Regions from separate parts of the Gordonia sp. NPDC062954 genome, predicted to be linked through region 1. Evidence: riboswitches for the same ligand, from Rfam matches in the RefSeq annotation. Region 1 holds a riboswitch; the other holds the start of a gene.
The links. Region 1 has a riboswitch for thiamine pyrophosphate ahead of thiO (glycine oxidase ThiO). Riboswitches for the same ligand answer to the same signal wherever they lie in the genome.
Positions count from the first base shown of each region.

Region 2: linked by a shared signal. The riboswitch ahead of thiC (phosphomethylpyrimidine synthase ThiC) and the one ahead of thiO (glycine oxidase ThiO) in region 1 are both predicted to bind thiamine pyrophosphate.

Region 1 covers NZ_JBITWL010000017.1:18,661-26,010, forward strand. The annotation lists gene ACIGKQ_RS16200 (thiazole synthase) at 1-456, opposite strand, end outside; gene thiS (sulfur carrier protein ThiS) at 461-658, opposite strand; gene thiO (glycine oxidase ThiO) at 658-1,767, opposite strand; TPP riboswitch at 1,766-1,878, opposite strand; gene thiE (thiamine phosphate synthase) at 1,961-2,644, shown strand; gene ACIGKQ_RS16220 (hypothetical protein) at 2,829-3,299, shown strand; gene ACIGKQ_RS16225 (NUDIX hydrolase) at 3,393-3,875, opposite strand; gene ACIGKQ_RS16230 (hypothetical protein) at 4,299-5,744, shown strand; gene ACIGKQ_RS16235 (glutamate ABC transporter substrate-binding protein) at 5,741-6,748, shown strand; gene ACIGKQ_RS16240 (tetratricopeptide repeat protein) at 6,835-7,350, shown strand, end outside.
Region 2 covers NZ_JBITWL010000004.1:75,945-83,294, reverse strand. The annotation lists gene thiD (bifunctional hydroxymethylpyrimidine kinase/phosphomethylpyrimidine kinase) at 1-522, opposite strand, end outside; gene thiC (phosphomethylpyrimidine synthase ThiC) at 522-2,198, opposite strand; TPP riboswitch at 2,190-2,305, opposite strand; gene ACIGKQ_RS05885 (GNAT family N-acetyltransferase) at 2,493-2,840, shown strand; gene ACIGKQ_RS05880 (siderophore-interacting protein) at 2,899-3,654, shown strand; gene ACIGKQ_RS05875 ((2,3-dihydroxybenzoyl)adenylate synthase) at 3,677-5,353, opposite strand; gene ACIGKQ_RS05870 (hypothetical protein) at 5,346-5,576, opposite strand; gene ACIGKQ_RS05865 (salicylate synthase) at 5,703-7,073, shown strand; gene ACIGKQ_RS05860 (amino acid adenylation domain-containing protein) at 7,070-7,350, shown strand, end outside.

The DNA.
Region 1 (7,350 bases):
GGTGTAGGCCAACACGGCGAAGCCATCGTCGACCAAGGCCCGCGCCGCGTCGACCAGTTCGATCGGGTCGGGTAGCAGGGTACGTTCATCGGACACCACTTCGAGTTTCACCCAATGGGTCTCGACGGCCTCACGGGCGAGCTGTGCGGTCAACACTGCTTCGGCCGTCGTATGGCAGCCAGCGGTGTTGGGCAGGATCGCGATGTCGAGGCGACGCAGCAACTCGATCATCCCGGTACGCGAGTCCGGACTCACACGCCGCAAGGCCACGGTGGTCAACTCGGTGCCCGACGCCACCAGGGCCCGCTCGAGAACGGCCAGGTTGGAGATCCCACCGGTGCCCATGATGAGCCGAGAAGCGAACTCGCGGTCCGCGATCCGCAGACAGTCAGCGGCCTTCGCGTTCCCGTATAGCGCGGATTCGGCGTTCGTATCCGTGGTCGGATCATTCCGCATCGCGCTACCCACCCTGCACCGCGGTGACGATTTCGATACCGGCACCCGCATGCAGGGCCGTGCTCCAGCTCCCCCGGGGAACAACCACGCCGTCGACTGCGACGGCGATACCTCGGTCCGGCAGACCCATACTCCTCAGCAGTTCCGCCACCGAGGCATCGGGCCGCAGGGTCATGTCCTCTCCGTTGACGGTGACCGTCATCATCTGTTCACTCCTTGGTTGATGGCGTCGCTCGCGTTCGTGGCCCCGACAGTGCGCCGGCCTGCAGCGCCGCGGAGTACGTCGAGGACCACATGAGCCGTATAGGGCGCCAACAGGATTCCGTTGCGGCCGTGGCCGGTGGCAACCAGCACCCGCTCATCGATGCGACGGATGATGGGGAGCCCGTCGACCGAACACGGACGCATGCCGGCACCGGCCTCGGCCAGCTCGTAGGTACGCAGACCGGGCATGAGGTCGACGGCGTCGGACAGCAGGTCCGTCACGCCGCCGACATCGGGGGCAAAGGCCGTCTCGTCGAACGGTTCGTACTGAGTGGCGCCGACAACGACGCCGTCCTGCCGCGGGACCAGATACACCGCCCGACCGTGCATCCGCGCTCGCACCACGTGCGTTGGCGGTGGCACCGACCACGTGGTCCGACGGAGCCGGAGGATCTCTCCCTTGGCCGCATGCAACGACACCTCCGGCACCAACGCGGACGTTCCCAATCCCGCGGCGACGAGGATGTCATCGGCGTCGGCCAGCTCGGCGAGATCACTGATCCGCCGCTCGACCACCTCACCACCGGCCGCCAGAAGCGCCTCCCGCAACGCGGCGAGCAATCGACGGTTGTCCACCGCGCCCTCACCGATGGCCAGATAGCCGCTGTGCAGCCGGGAGCTCACGGCCGATTCGAGTCGCCGTATCTCAGTCGGGCCCACCCGGCGCAGGTCGTCCTGGGCGCGCGGTCGGCGGGCCCAGACGAAGTCGGCGAGAGTATCGAGATGTTCGGCGTCGGCGGAGGACGCTGCGACGAACAGCGAGTCGGCGGCTGCCAGAACGCTGTGGCCGCCCAGACGGGACAGCAACTGCGGCCAGCGGCGCACCGACTCGGTGGACAATGCCAGCAGCTCGTCCTCCCCGGGATGCCCTTCACCCAGGGACCCGAGCATGCCCGCCGCCACCCATGCCGCCCGATGCTCGGCGCCGGCGTCAAACACCCGAACCCGCCAACCGGCGTCGGCAGCGGCCAACGCACAGGTCAAGCCGATGACACCGCCACCGATCACCGCCAGCAGGCCGGTGGCGGAGCCGGAATTGTCAGCAATCACGTCAGATCATCCTTCCTTCGCCGGCATTACCCGGATCAGGTCAAACGGTCAGCGGAGGATCGATCCGCACTCTCAGCCCGGCGCACCCCAGGCTCCCGTGTCGTTCCACCCCAGGCTACCGCCGTCGTTCTGGGCGTTGGCACGGCGGTGGCGACCCGGGGCCGCAGTCGTCTCGACTCCCACGGCTAGCGTGGCCACCGTGACCGACACCCGAAGCGCGCGGACCGCGCGGCTCGCCGACGCCCGCCTCTACCTGTGCACCGACGCCCGCCGGGAACGCGGAGACCTCGTCGACTTCGTGTCCGCTGCAGTCGCCGGCGGTGTCGACATCGTCCAGTTACGGGACAAGGGTTCGCCCGGCGAAGCGCAGTTCGGCACCCTCGAGGCCCGAGAGGAACTCGAGATCCTGGCACGTATGCGCGCCATCGCCCACCAGCACGGCGCGATGCTCGCGGTCAACGACCGCGCCGACATCGCCGCACTGTCACGCGCCGATGTCCTGCACGTCGGACAGGGCGACCTGCCCGCCAAGCTGGCCCGCCACATTGCCGGCGCCGACATCGCGATCGGCATCTCCACCCACGACGCAGCACAGTTACGCGACGCGGTCGACGATGACGACGTCGACTACTTCTGCGTCGGACCGTGCTGGCCCACGCCGACCAAACCCGGCCGGTCCGCCCCCGGCCTCGACCTCGTCCGTCAGGCAGCGGCGGTCGCGGCCGAGAAGCCGTGGTTCGCCATCGGCGGTATCGACGCCGACCGGCTCACTGCGGTGACCGATGCCGGAGCACGCCGGGCGGTGGTGGTCCGCGCGATCACCGCCGCCGACGAGCCACGCACGGCCGCCACGCAGTTGCGCGCTGCGCTGTAGGCCGTTGCGTCGACAACTCGGTTGCCGCGTTGCAGTGGTGCGGTCTATCGTGGTCGCCATCATGTTGTGCATGCAGAACGCGCTCGTAACCCGCCGCAGCGGGGTCTGAATCTGACCGACCCCCCGCTGCGGGGTCGTTGCGCATCTGCCCGTCGGTCTCTCCTCGACCGAACAGGCGAATTCCATGCACACCATCCAACGCACAACACATTCACGCACCGACCCGTTCGCGGCTCGGTTCGGTCAGTCGCTGCCACGCGGTATGCGCGAAGAGGCGACCGGCCTGAGCTGGGAAGGCTTCCTCGCCGAGTTCGCCCCGACCGGGGCAATCCGGCTGGGCACCTGGTCGACCCGACGGGACCGAGAAGACCTGGTCACCTGCCAGGCCACCATCGCCCACGCCGACGACATCATGTCGTTGCAGGCGACCGCGGCCGGCCCGATCGGGGCGATGACGTCGATGTTGCACGACATCGGGGCGCCGGTCCAGATCGTCGGACTCCATCAGCGTGAGTGCGCCGGGACCGTGACCACATTCCTGCTGTGCGAACACGACGACCGCCGATGCTGGGCGTACGGCACCGGACAGACCGCCGACGAGGCCAACGTCCGCGCACTCATCGCCGGGGCCAACCGGCTACGGCCGACGCGGTGACCGGCCCTGGTCCGATCCCACAACTGGGCCCGATTCCAGAGCTGGGCGGCGATTCCAGAGCTGGGCGGCGATTCCAGAGCTGGGCGGCGATTCTCAGCTCCGCGGATCGAGAGCGTTGATGCGTTCCTGCAGCATCGGCCAAGCATTCTCGAAACCCGGATGCAACGGCAGCTCGGAGATGTCGTCTTCCCGCACCCAGCGCAGCTCCGCGGACTCGAAGTTCGCCACAGTGTCCACCGGCTGATCAACCTCTGCGATCACCGTGGTGTACGTCCACCCGCTGGGCGCCTGGTGGGTGACGATCGCGGCAACCACCCGCAGCGCGCTGTCCCCGATACCGGCTTCCTCGTCGGCCTCTCGGATCGCCGTGTCAATCGCACTCTCATGAGAGTCGCGGGCACCGCCGGGCAAACCCCAGGTACCTCCCTGATGCGACCACACCGCCCGGTGCTGAAGCAGGATCCCGGTAGACCCGTCGGGCAGCGGCGCACGCAGCAACAGTCCCGCCGCACCATTGCGGCCCCAGTAGCGCGAACCGTCCGGATCGACCACCCAACCGTCGCCGTCTCCGCGCACTCTGCCTCCTGCTGCTCGTCGTCGCCCCAACACTCCAACCATGCGGCCCGGACGTCGTCCACCGTATGTGAGGCGGCCGGTACTGGCCAGAGTGCGAACGTGGAATTCACTCCGCCGACCCGATCCGCCGCTGGTCGACTCCCCTGACGATCCGAGCCGCACGCAATCCGAGAAGTGCGGGGACACGGCACCGCACGACGAGCCGGGCCCGCACCCGAGGACTAGGGTTGAGGCAGATGCCCGAACCGTGTCCCCGAGCTTTCGACGCAACGCCGGACATCGCGTTTCGCCTCTTGCCGAGAGACGAAACATATGGACCACACGCGGCGACAGACAAGGTGGAGACCGTGAACCCGACGCCGGCACGACCGGCACGATCGGAAAGTGACGCCGGAAAAATGGAGAGTTCGGAAGGAACCTGACGTGACCGGCGACGTCTCGCCCATGAGGACCGCGCTCACGCGTGCGGGCCGGACCATCCGGCCCAGTCCCACGGCGCCTCCGATCCGACAGGTGCTCTCCGACCGCCGCAACCTCGTCACCTCGACGCGTCAGCGGGCACAGTCCCCTCTGACGACGCTGCGCCACTACTCGGTCACCAGTCCGGGAAAGCTCATCCTGATCCTTGTGGTGCTCGCGATCTCGTGTGTGGCCACCGGTCTGTACGCCTCCACGACGCTGGAAGACCGCACCCAGACACTCCGGCTGATGATCGATCGCACCGAGCCGCTCGCCGAGGCCTCCCAGGTGCTCTACAGTTCACTGTCGATCGCCGACGCCTCGGCCAACTCGGCGTTCATCTCCGGCGGACTGGAATCGCCGGAATTGCGGACGCGATACGCCGACGCGCTCGCCACCGCGTCGTCGTCGCTGATCATCGCGGCCGGGTCGTCCGAAGAGGTCGAGCGAGCCACCAGCGCGGCCGCCTCCCGTGAGATCGACTCGGACCTCAACACCCTGGCCATCAGCATCCCGGTCTACAGCGGCCTGGTGGAGGTCGCCCGGACCAACAACCGTCTCGGCAATCCGGTCGGCTCGGCGTACCTCGGCGAGGCGTCGACCATGATGCAGGAGAAGATCCTGCCCGCCGCCCAGCGCCTCTACCAGCGTCGGTCGATGGCAATCGCCGATCCGCAGAGCGCGCTGACGAAACCCCCGTGGGGCGTGTACATCGCGCTGGTCGCCTTGATCGTCGGGCTCGTGGCCACCAGCCGCTATCTGGTCAGGCGCACTCGACGGCGATTCAACATCGGTGTGTTGTCGGCGTTGATCGCAGTCGTCGTGGGCACGGTGTGGCTACTGACCTCCGGGTTGATGTCGGTGGCCGCCACCAACAACGCGCGCGTGGACGGGGCGGCCCCATTGCGCGAGCTCACCTCGGCACGCATCCTCACCCAGCAGGCCAGGTCGGCGGAGACGCTGTCACTGGTGCGCCGCGGCGACCAGGAAGATCAGGACCGCACATTCACCGACACCACCGCCGCCATCGAGCGGCTCATCGACCGAGTGGAGCGCGAACGCGGTGATTCCAGCGTCGTCTCCGACGCGCAGATCTACAACGCCAACTATGTGCTCGACCGCTGGCGTGAACTCGATGCGCAGGTCCGCGCCCAGATGTCGGCAGGTGACTTCGCGCAGGCACGCACGATGACGATGGGCGACGGACGCAACACCACCGCACAGGCCTACCGCGACCTCGACCGCGCGCTCGTCGACAGCATCACCACCACCCGCCTGGCGTTCCGCGACGACATCAACACCGCGCAGCGCGTCCTCGGCTTCACCGGCTCCGGCATCCTCGGACTGACCCTGTTCGCCGGCGCCGCGGTGGGGATCGGACTGATCCCGCGAATCCGGGAGTACCGATGATCGACCGGTTCGAGGCTCGGGTGCGCATCAAGAAGCTGACGACGTCAGCGGTACTGGTCCTGGTGGTGGGTGCGGCCGCCACCGGCTGCGCCCGGTTCCCCGCACCGGAATCGCCGCCACCGGTCGCGTTCGGGACACGTCCGCTACCACCCGGTGCGCAGACCGATGTGCCGCGCGAGCCGGTGCCGAACTCGCAGAACTGCGACGCGACGGTGAGCCTGCGCCCCGGTGCGATACCACCGCCTGCCCGGATGCCGCGGGGCAGCACGATGGCGGAGATCCTGGACAGCGGACGGCTCATCGTCGGACTCGACATCGGCAGCAATCTGTTCAGTTTTCGCGACCCGATCAGCGGCGACATCCAGGGATTCGACGTCGACATCGCGCGCGCGATCTCGCGGGCCATCTTCGGCGACGAAGCCACCATCGAGTTCCGGGTCCTCAGTTCCGCCGACCGCACCCAAGCACTCGCCGACCACTCCGTCGACGTGGTGGTGAAGACGATGAGCATCACGTGTGACCGGCTACAGGATGTGTCGTTCTCAACCCCTTACTACGTTGCCTACCAACGCATTCTGTCGACCCGCAACTCCGGTGTCACCGAACCTCGGCAACTCGTCGGCAAACGCGTGTGCGCCGCCCGGGGCGCCACCTCCATCGGCCGAATACAGGCCATCGTGCCGCGCGTCAGAATGGTCACCACCACCACGTGGGCCGATTGCCTGGTGATGATGCAACAGGGTCAGGCCGACGCGGTCAGCACCGACGACGCCATCCTCGCCGGCCTCGCCGAACAGGACCCGTGGGTGCAACTCGTGGGGCCTAGTCTCGGCGTGGAGTACTACGGTGTCGGAATCCCGAAGGGCCAAGACGACATGGTGCGTTTCGTGAACGGAGTCCTCGAACAGCTCCGCAGCTCAGGACAGTGGCAAGAGATGTACGACCGCTGGTTGTCGATCCTGGGGCCGAGTAACGGACCGCCACAACCGGTGTACAGAGACTGACGGCATGACCGATGAGGAGACGACGGAGAGCATCCGACCGAGCGGCACTGGCCGATCGAGGTGACGTGCTGAGATGACAGGCTGAGATGACAGACGAGGAGTATCGCCCGCAGGCGCCGGCGTCCACAGCGGACGCGGGCGGGGCCGAGGTGGGCACGCAGGCGGTGAGCCGCGATGAGCTCTGCGACGACGAGCCCGCCGACGTGGGTACCCAGGCGGCGTCGGCAGCCGATCTCGACGTCGGCACCCAGCAGGCGTCGGTTGACGATCTCGATGTCGGCACCCAGCAGGCCGCCCTCGGCGATCTCGACGTCGGAACCCAGTACGCCGACGTTGGGAACGCAGATGACCAGGAAGACGGACCCACCGACCGGGTGTCGGGACGGTCCGGACCGACGATCCCGACCGACGTTATCTCCGCCCTCGGCTCAGGTCGGCGACTGGTGCCGCGCAACCGATCGATGGTGCACGATCGTCGTCTGGGCAGTGGACTCGTCGAGTTGCCCAAGATCACCGACATCGAGCCCGCAGATGCGGTGCTGACCCACCCGGTCATCGCGGAGAGCAAACGCACGTGCTGGCGATGTGGAAAACCGGTCGGA
Region 2 (7,350 bases), on a different contig from region 1:
CGACGCGGCGTCGACGACGTCGATGCCGGTGATCAGCCGCACCTCGTCGAGGTTCGGCGTCACCACGGTGGCGATGGGGATCAAGGTGGAACGCAACGTCTCCAGGGCTTCGGCAGCCAACAAGGGGTCACCGTGCATCGACGCACACACCGGGTCGACGACCAGCGGGACGGGCCGATCGCGACCGACGCCGAGCTCGCCGCATGCCGCGGCGACGGCCTCGATGATCGGTGCCGAGGCCAGCATCCCGGTCTTGGCCGCCCCGACGCCGATGTCGGTGACCACGCTGTGCATCTGCGCGGCCACCGTCGCCGGCGCGATCTCCGCAAAATCCTGCACGCCCACCGTGTTCTGCACCGTCACCGCTGTCACGGCGACGCAGGCATGCAGTCCGAGAAGCGCGAAGGTGCGCATGTCGGCCTGGATGCCGGCGCCGCCGCCCGAGTCCGAACCCGCGATGGTGAGAACCCGTCGCGGCGTCACACCGGGTGGCGCCGTGGGTAATCGGAGGTCATCGGTCATCAGGTGGGGGAGCCTCCGGCCGCGGCCTCCAACGGTAGATAGACCCGGTTGCCGTGCTCGGCGAACTCCGCCGACTTGGCGGCCATCTCCTCGGCGATCTTGCGGTCGATGTCCTCGGCGGTCACCAGGCCGTTCTGCTCGGCGTAGTCGCGCACATCCTGCGAGATGCGCATCGAGCAGAACTTCGGCCCGCACATCGAGCAGAAGTGCGCGGTCTTGGCCGGTTCGGCGGGCATCGTCTCGTCGTGATATTCGCGTGCGGTATCCGGATCGAGGGCCAGGTTGAACTGGTCGGTCCAGCGGAACTCGAAGCGCGCCTTGGATAGCGCGTCGTCGCGCTCCTGCGCGCCCGGATGCCCCTTGGCGAGGTCGGCGCTGTGAGCGGCGATCTTGTAGGTGATCACACCGACCTTGACGTCATCGCGATTGGGTAGTCCCAGATGCTCTTTGGGCGTCACGTAGCACAGCATCGCGGTGCCGGCCTGCGCGATCATCGCGGCGCCGATGGCCGAGGTGATGTGGTCATAGGCAGGTGCGATGTCGGTGGCCAACGGTCCGAGCGTGTAGAACGGCGCCTCTTCGCACAACTCTTCTTCGAGTCGCACGTTCTCGGCGATCTTGTGCATCGGTACGTGGCCCGGTCCTTCGATCATCACCTGCACACCATGCGATTTGGCGATCGTGGTGAGTTCGCCAAGGGTGCGGAGCTCGGCGAACTGCGCCTCGTCGTTGGCGTCGGCGATCGAGCCGGGCCGCAGACCGTCACCCAGCGAGAAGGTGATGTCGTAGCGGGCGAAGATCTCGCACAGCTCCTCGTAGTGGGTGTAGAGGAACGACTCCTGGTGATGCGCCAGACACCAGGCGGCCATGATGGATCCGCCGCGCGAGACGATGCCGGTGACCCGCCGGGCCGCGAGCGGCACATACCGCAGCAACACCCCGGCGTGCACGGTCATGTAGTCCACGCCCTGCTCGGCCTGCTCGATCACGGTGTCGCGGTAGATCTCCCACGTCAGCTTGGTGGGATCACCGTTGACCTTCTCCAGCGCCTGATAGATCGGCACCGTGCCAACCGGGACCGGGGAGTTGCGCATGATCCATTCGCGGGTCATGTGGATGTCGCGACCTGTGGACAGGTCCATGATGGTGTCGGCGCCCCATCGGGTGGCCCACACCATCTTCTCCACCTCCTCGGCGATCGAACTGGTGACTGCCGAATTTCCGATGTTGGCGTTGACCTTCACCGCGAACCGCTTGCCGATGATCATCGGTTCGGATTCGGGATGACGGTGATTGGCGGGGATCACCGCACGTCCTGCGGCGACCTCGGCACGCACGAGTTCCACCTCGACACCCTCACGTGCGGCGATGAAGCGCATCTCGTCGGTGACGATGCCGGCGCGTGCCCACGCCAGCTGCGTCGACGCCCCGTTCACTGGTTCGGGTCGGTGCCACGCATCGCGAGTCGGCGGCAATCCCTGCTCCACGTCGATGGTCGCGGTCACGTCGGTGTATGGACCGGACGTGTCGTAGACGTCGAGGTGCTCGCCGTTGGTCAGCTGGATGCGTCGCGCCGGAACCCGGAGATGATCGATCTCGCGGTAGTGCTTGCTGCTTCCCTCGATCGGTCCCTGGGTGACAGTCGAGACGGCAGTTTCGGATACACGTGTTCCCATGATGCGACTCCCTACGCCGGCATTACCCGGACAGGTTCAGGCGGTCGGCGACCGTCCCGTCGCCATCTCAGCCCCCGGTGATCGTGGGAGCCCCCGCGTGTTCAATTTGTCGATCGCGGCGTCCGCCGGGATCAGCACCACCCTACGACGTCGCCGTGCTCGGTGCGGGCCGGGGGCCGCGACCGACAACCTACGCCATCGTAGGGTAGCCTGTGACAGGGATCACATAGGGTCCTACGTCGGTGTCGGGAGGGGAGCCCCGCCGCCGGCGATCCGCCGCGTTCAGGAGGGATTGTGCAGAGGAAGCATCAGCATCGACCACCACAGTCTGCGCAGGCGATTCTGCAGCAGATCGCCCAGGTGGTCCACAATCCCGACCGCGACAGGTTCGAGCTGTGGGTGGCCGGCGACCTCGTCGGCGTGCTCGGGTACAGCACCGAGGTCAGCGAGGGAAAACCGACAATCACGATCCTGCACACCGTGCTCTACGACGAATACACCGGCCACGGTCTCGGCACCCGCCTGATGGTCGGGGCCATCGCGTATGTGCGTGACCAAGGAGCTCGGCTGAGGCCGGTCTGCTCGTTCACCAAGTCGTACCTCGATTCCCATCCGGGGATCGTGCCGCTGGCGCCGGCGTGAGCGCAGCCTAAGTTAGGCTACCCTGACGGAAGTTGCTGTCGAGGGAAGGCCGTGTCACATGGCGGAACAGACCAAGTCCAAGTCGCGCGGGTGGCAGGGCGCCGTCCTCAAGCTCATGGGTGCCGACGACTACGAGCTCACCGTGACCAGCAATGAACCGGTCACCGACGACTACATCCGGCTCGGCTTCACCGGTGGCGGCCTGCTCGCCGACCGCCCGGTCCACCCGACGATGTGGCTGCGCATCTGGTTCGAGAACAAGCACGGCAAGCTCCATCAGCGCGCCTACACCCTTGTCGATCCGGACCCGGCGACCGACTCGTTCTCCCTCGAGTTCGCCATCCACGACGGCGCAGCCACCCGGTGGGCGCAGTCGGCCCGGCCCGGCGACACCATCTCGTCGACCTTCATGGGGTCGAAGTTCGCCATCGGCGACCCGGCCCCCAAGGGCTGGCTGATCGCGGGCGACACCGCGGCGCTGCCGGCAATCAACTCGCTGCTCGACGCGATCTCCGCGTCGTCGAACCCGTCGGCGCCGGCGACGATCTGGTTCGAGTACGTGCACGAATCCGACACGTCGCTACCGCTGCGACTGCGCGACCAGGACACCATCAACTGGATCAAGCGTGACGGCACGGCGCTGACCGATGCGGTCCGCGATGCCGCGTTCGACGCCACCGATCATCACGGGTTCGTCGCCCTGGACATGAAGTCCACACGCGCGGTGTCCGGGTTGTTCAAGAATGACTACAAGCTTGGCAAGGCCAACGTGAAGGCCCAGGCCTACTGGCGGGAGAACGGTCCGGCTTCCTGACGACGCCGAGGCGTGAGCCCGGTCACGGCTCCTGCAGCGACCGGACCAGCACCGCCTTGTCGATCTTCCCGACCGCGGTGACCGGCAGGGTGGGCACCACCACCAGGCGGTCGGGCAGTTTGAACGACGCGAGTCCACGTTCGGCGAGGAACGTGCGGACCTCAGGGAGCGTCAGTTCGCGTCCCCGCGGATGATCGTGCGACAGCACCACGGCGGCGCAGATCTTTTCACCCAACGACTCGTCGGCTAGGCCGACGACTGCGGCTGCACGGATCGACTCGTGGGCGAGCAGATTCTCCTCGACGTCATCGGCAGCGACGTTCTCACCGGCCCGCACGATGGTGTCCTTGATCCGGCCGGTCACCGCCAGATGGCCCGACGGCAGTCGGCGTACCCGGTCGCCGGACCGGTAGAAGCCCTCCGGGGTGAACGAGCGTGCATTATGCTCGTCGGCGCGGTAGTAGCCGCGGATCGTGTACGGACCGCGTACCAGCAGTTCGCCGTCGGTGCCGTCGGGCACGTCGTCACCGTTCTCATCGACCACCCGCACCTCGTCGAACTCCGACATCGGTGCACCCTGCACCGCGTGCACCAACTCGCGGGGGTCGTCGAGGCGGGTGTAGCAGATGAGTCCCTCGGCCATCCCGAACACCTGCTGGACCACGTCGCCCAGTGCGGCATCGAGTGCGACGGCGTCGGGTTCGGCCAGCTTGGCGCCACCCACCTGAAGCAGTCGGAGACTGCTGATGTCGGCGGGTTCCCACTCGGTGGCCGCGCACCACACCTGGGCCAGCGCCGGGACGAGTGCGGTCACGGTGACCCGGTAGCGCTCGATCAGGTCGAAGGTGTTGTCCGGGCTGGGGTTGTCGGTGACGACGGTGTGCCCCCCAACCGTCATCACCCCGAGCATCCCGGGACAACACAGCGGGAAATTGTGGGCACCGGGCAGCGCCACCAAATACGTGTCGGCCGCAGTGAGTTCGGCCACCTCGGCGGAGCGGCGCGCATTGTAGGCGTAGTCATTGTGGGTCCGCGCGATGAGTTTCGGCAGCCCGGTGGTGCCGCCGGAGATGAGGAACAGTGCCGGCGCGTCCGGGTCGGTGTCCTCGGCCGACGGCAATCCGGTGGTCTCCGGGTCGGCATCGGGCAGTGCGGCATACACGCCGGGGTCGCCGTCGACGAACACAGTCCCCACCGTGCCGACGCGTCGCTGCAGATCCGCGGCCAATTCGCGGTAGTCGTATCCGCGACGGTCGTCCTCGGTGATGTAGGCGACGGCAGCGGAACCGGCGGCGAGGTGTGCGATCTCGCTGACCCGATGCGCGGGCAGCGTCATCACCGGCGCCACACCGGCGCGCAGCAGCCCGAACAGCGTGATGACGAACGCCGCCGAGTTGTGTTGCTGCAGGATCACCCGCTGACCCGGCCGCAGGCCGGCCTGCACGAAGCCTGCCGCCCGGCGCAACACGGCGGCATACAGCTCGGCATAGCTGAGGGTGAGGTGGTCGGTGGTCGCGGTATCGGTGACGGCGGGCGCATCCGGGTGCCGGGCCGCGGCGCGTTCGAGTGGGTGCCACAACGGCAGGTCGGGAAAGATGCTTGCGTCGCGATAGCGCGCGGCGATTGCATCGGGGTGGGGGCGGAAGCCGAGCTGCAGATCGGCGACCGAGGTCGTGTCAGATGTGCCGACGTCAGACATGGGCGGCCGCCGTCGTGTGGAAGCCCAAGACGGCCGAGGTTCCGGCGCCGATGTCGATCACGCTGGGCTGCGGTTGCGGTGCGGGGCTCCGACCGTCGGCGATGACCAGTCCGATCAGGACGAGGGCCACCGCGAACGCCGAGATCACCGCGGCGACGCCCGCGGCGGCGATCACGACCGGGATGTTCACTCGCCGCCGCCACGACGATCTCCGGGCACTCATGGGGGTATTCAAACACACCGATAAGGCCAGGCTTACCGATGTGAGCTTCGGTTGTCCGCCTCCATCGTTTAGCCTTACCTAACGGGGGTTGTACGAATCACGAGCTTGTGCGAGGAGGACTCGGTCATGTCGCTGACCGTTGAAGCGGCCGCCGGGGGTGTGGCCGACGACCTGCGTCCGCCGCTCTCCGCGGCCCGGATCTGCGCCGCGTGGGCCGCATCGGGCGAGTTCGACGAGTACCTGGTGTACGAGCGTGAAGGTCGCTGGGTGTTCGCGGCCGGTGTGCGTGCACGGCTGATCCTCACCCGCAGCACGGTCGACGTCGTCGACGGGCACTCACGAACGACGACCGAGTGGTCGGGAGACCCAGCCCGTGTGATCGCCGATGCGCTGGCCGGCCTCAAGTCGTCGACGTGGCGTGTCTACGGGTGGGTGGGATTCGATTTCTGTGCGCCCCGTCATGGTCTGCTCGAGCGGGTTCCCGAAGACGCGGAGCTGGCGCATCTGATCGTGCCCGAGGTGGAGCTGGTCATCGAACCCGACACCGTCGATCCCGCCCACATCGACACCGGTGACACCGACCCGGATCGCGCAGCACGACTGCTGGCGGTCGCTGCGCGAGCAACGGCGCCGCCCGAGTCTGCGGCGGTCGATGTGATGCCCGTCGATGTGTCCGATGACCGGGACGACTACCGCGGCCGGGTCGCCCGCGCGGTCGACGAGATCGCCCGAGGCGACTACCAGAAGGTCATCCTGTCGCGGCGTGTCGACATCCCGTTCGACATCGACATCTCGGCCACCTTCGTCCGGGGGCGCGAGGCCAACGATCCGGCCCGGTCCTATCTGTTCCGACTCGGCGCGATGTCGGGCGCCGGGTTCAGCCCCGAGTTGGTGGTTGCCGTCGATGCCGACCGACGGGTGGTTACCGAACCGCTGGCCGGCACGAGAGCATTCGGACGCGGTGACGCCGACGACGCGGCTGCCCGCGCCGATCTGCTGTCTGATCCGAAAGAGGTTGTGGAACACTCAATGTCGGTACGCGCATGTATCGAGGAGATCGCCTCGATCGCCACCCCGGGTAGCACTGCGGTCAGCGAGTACATGGTGGTGCGCGAGCGCGGCAGCGTGCAGCATCTCGCCTCGACGGTGGCCGGGCAGTTGGCCCCGAATGCCGATCCCTGGCAGGCGCTGTCGGTGTTGTTCCCATCCATCACCGCTTCCGGAATCCCGAAAGCACCTGCGTTGGAGGCGATCTATCGACTGGAGCCGGAGTCTCGCGGCTTGTACTCCGGTGCGGTGATCACGGCGTCGTCGGCCGGTGAACTCGAAGCCACCCTGGCGTTGCGCACGGTGTTCGCCACCGACGAAGCCGCGTGGCTGCAAGCGGGTGCGGGGATCGTCGGTCAGTCCACCCCGGCGCGCGAATTCGAAGAGACCTGCGAGAAGCTCGACAGCGTCGCGCCGTATGTGGTGCGACGCGGGGGAGGTGGCCGATGAGTGAGTCCATGAGACCGCACGACGAGGTCAAGGACGCCATCGTCGACGCGCTGGGAATCCCACGCGACGAGATCGCCGACGACGCCGACCTCATCTCCCTCGGATTGGACTCGATCCGGATGATGAAGATCGCCGGCGGCTGGCGTAAACGCGGGCACCGACTCAACTTTGCCCAACTCGCTGCCGAGCCGACCGTCGACGCGTGGACCCGGATGCTGGCCGCCGCCGACAGAACCCCGGCAACCAGCGACAACGCCCCGAAACCCGCCGACAGAAC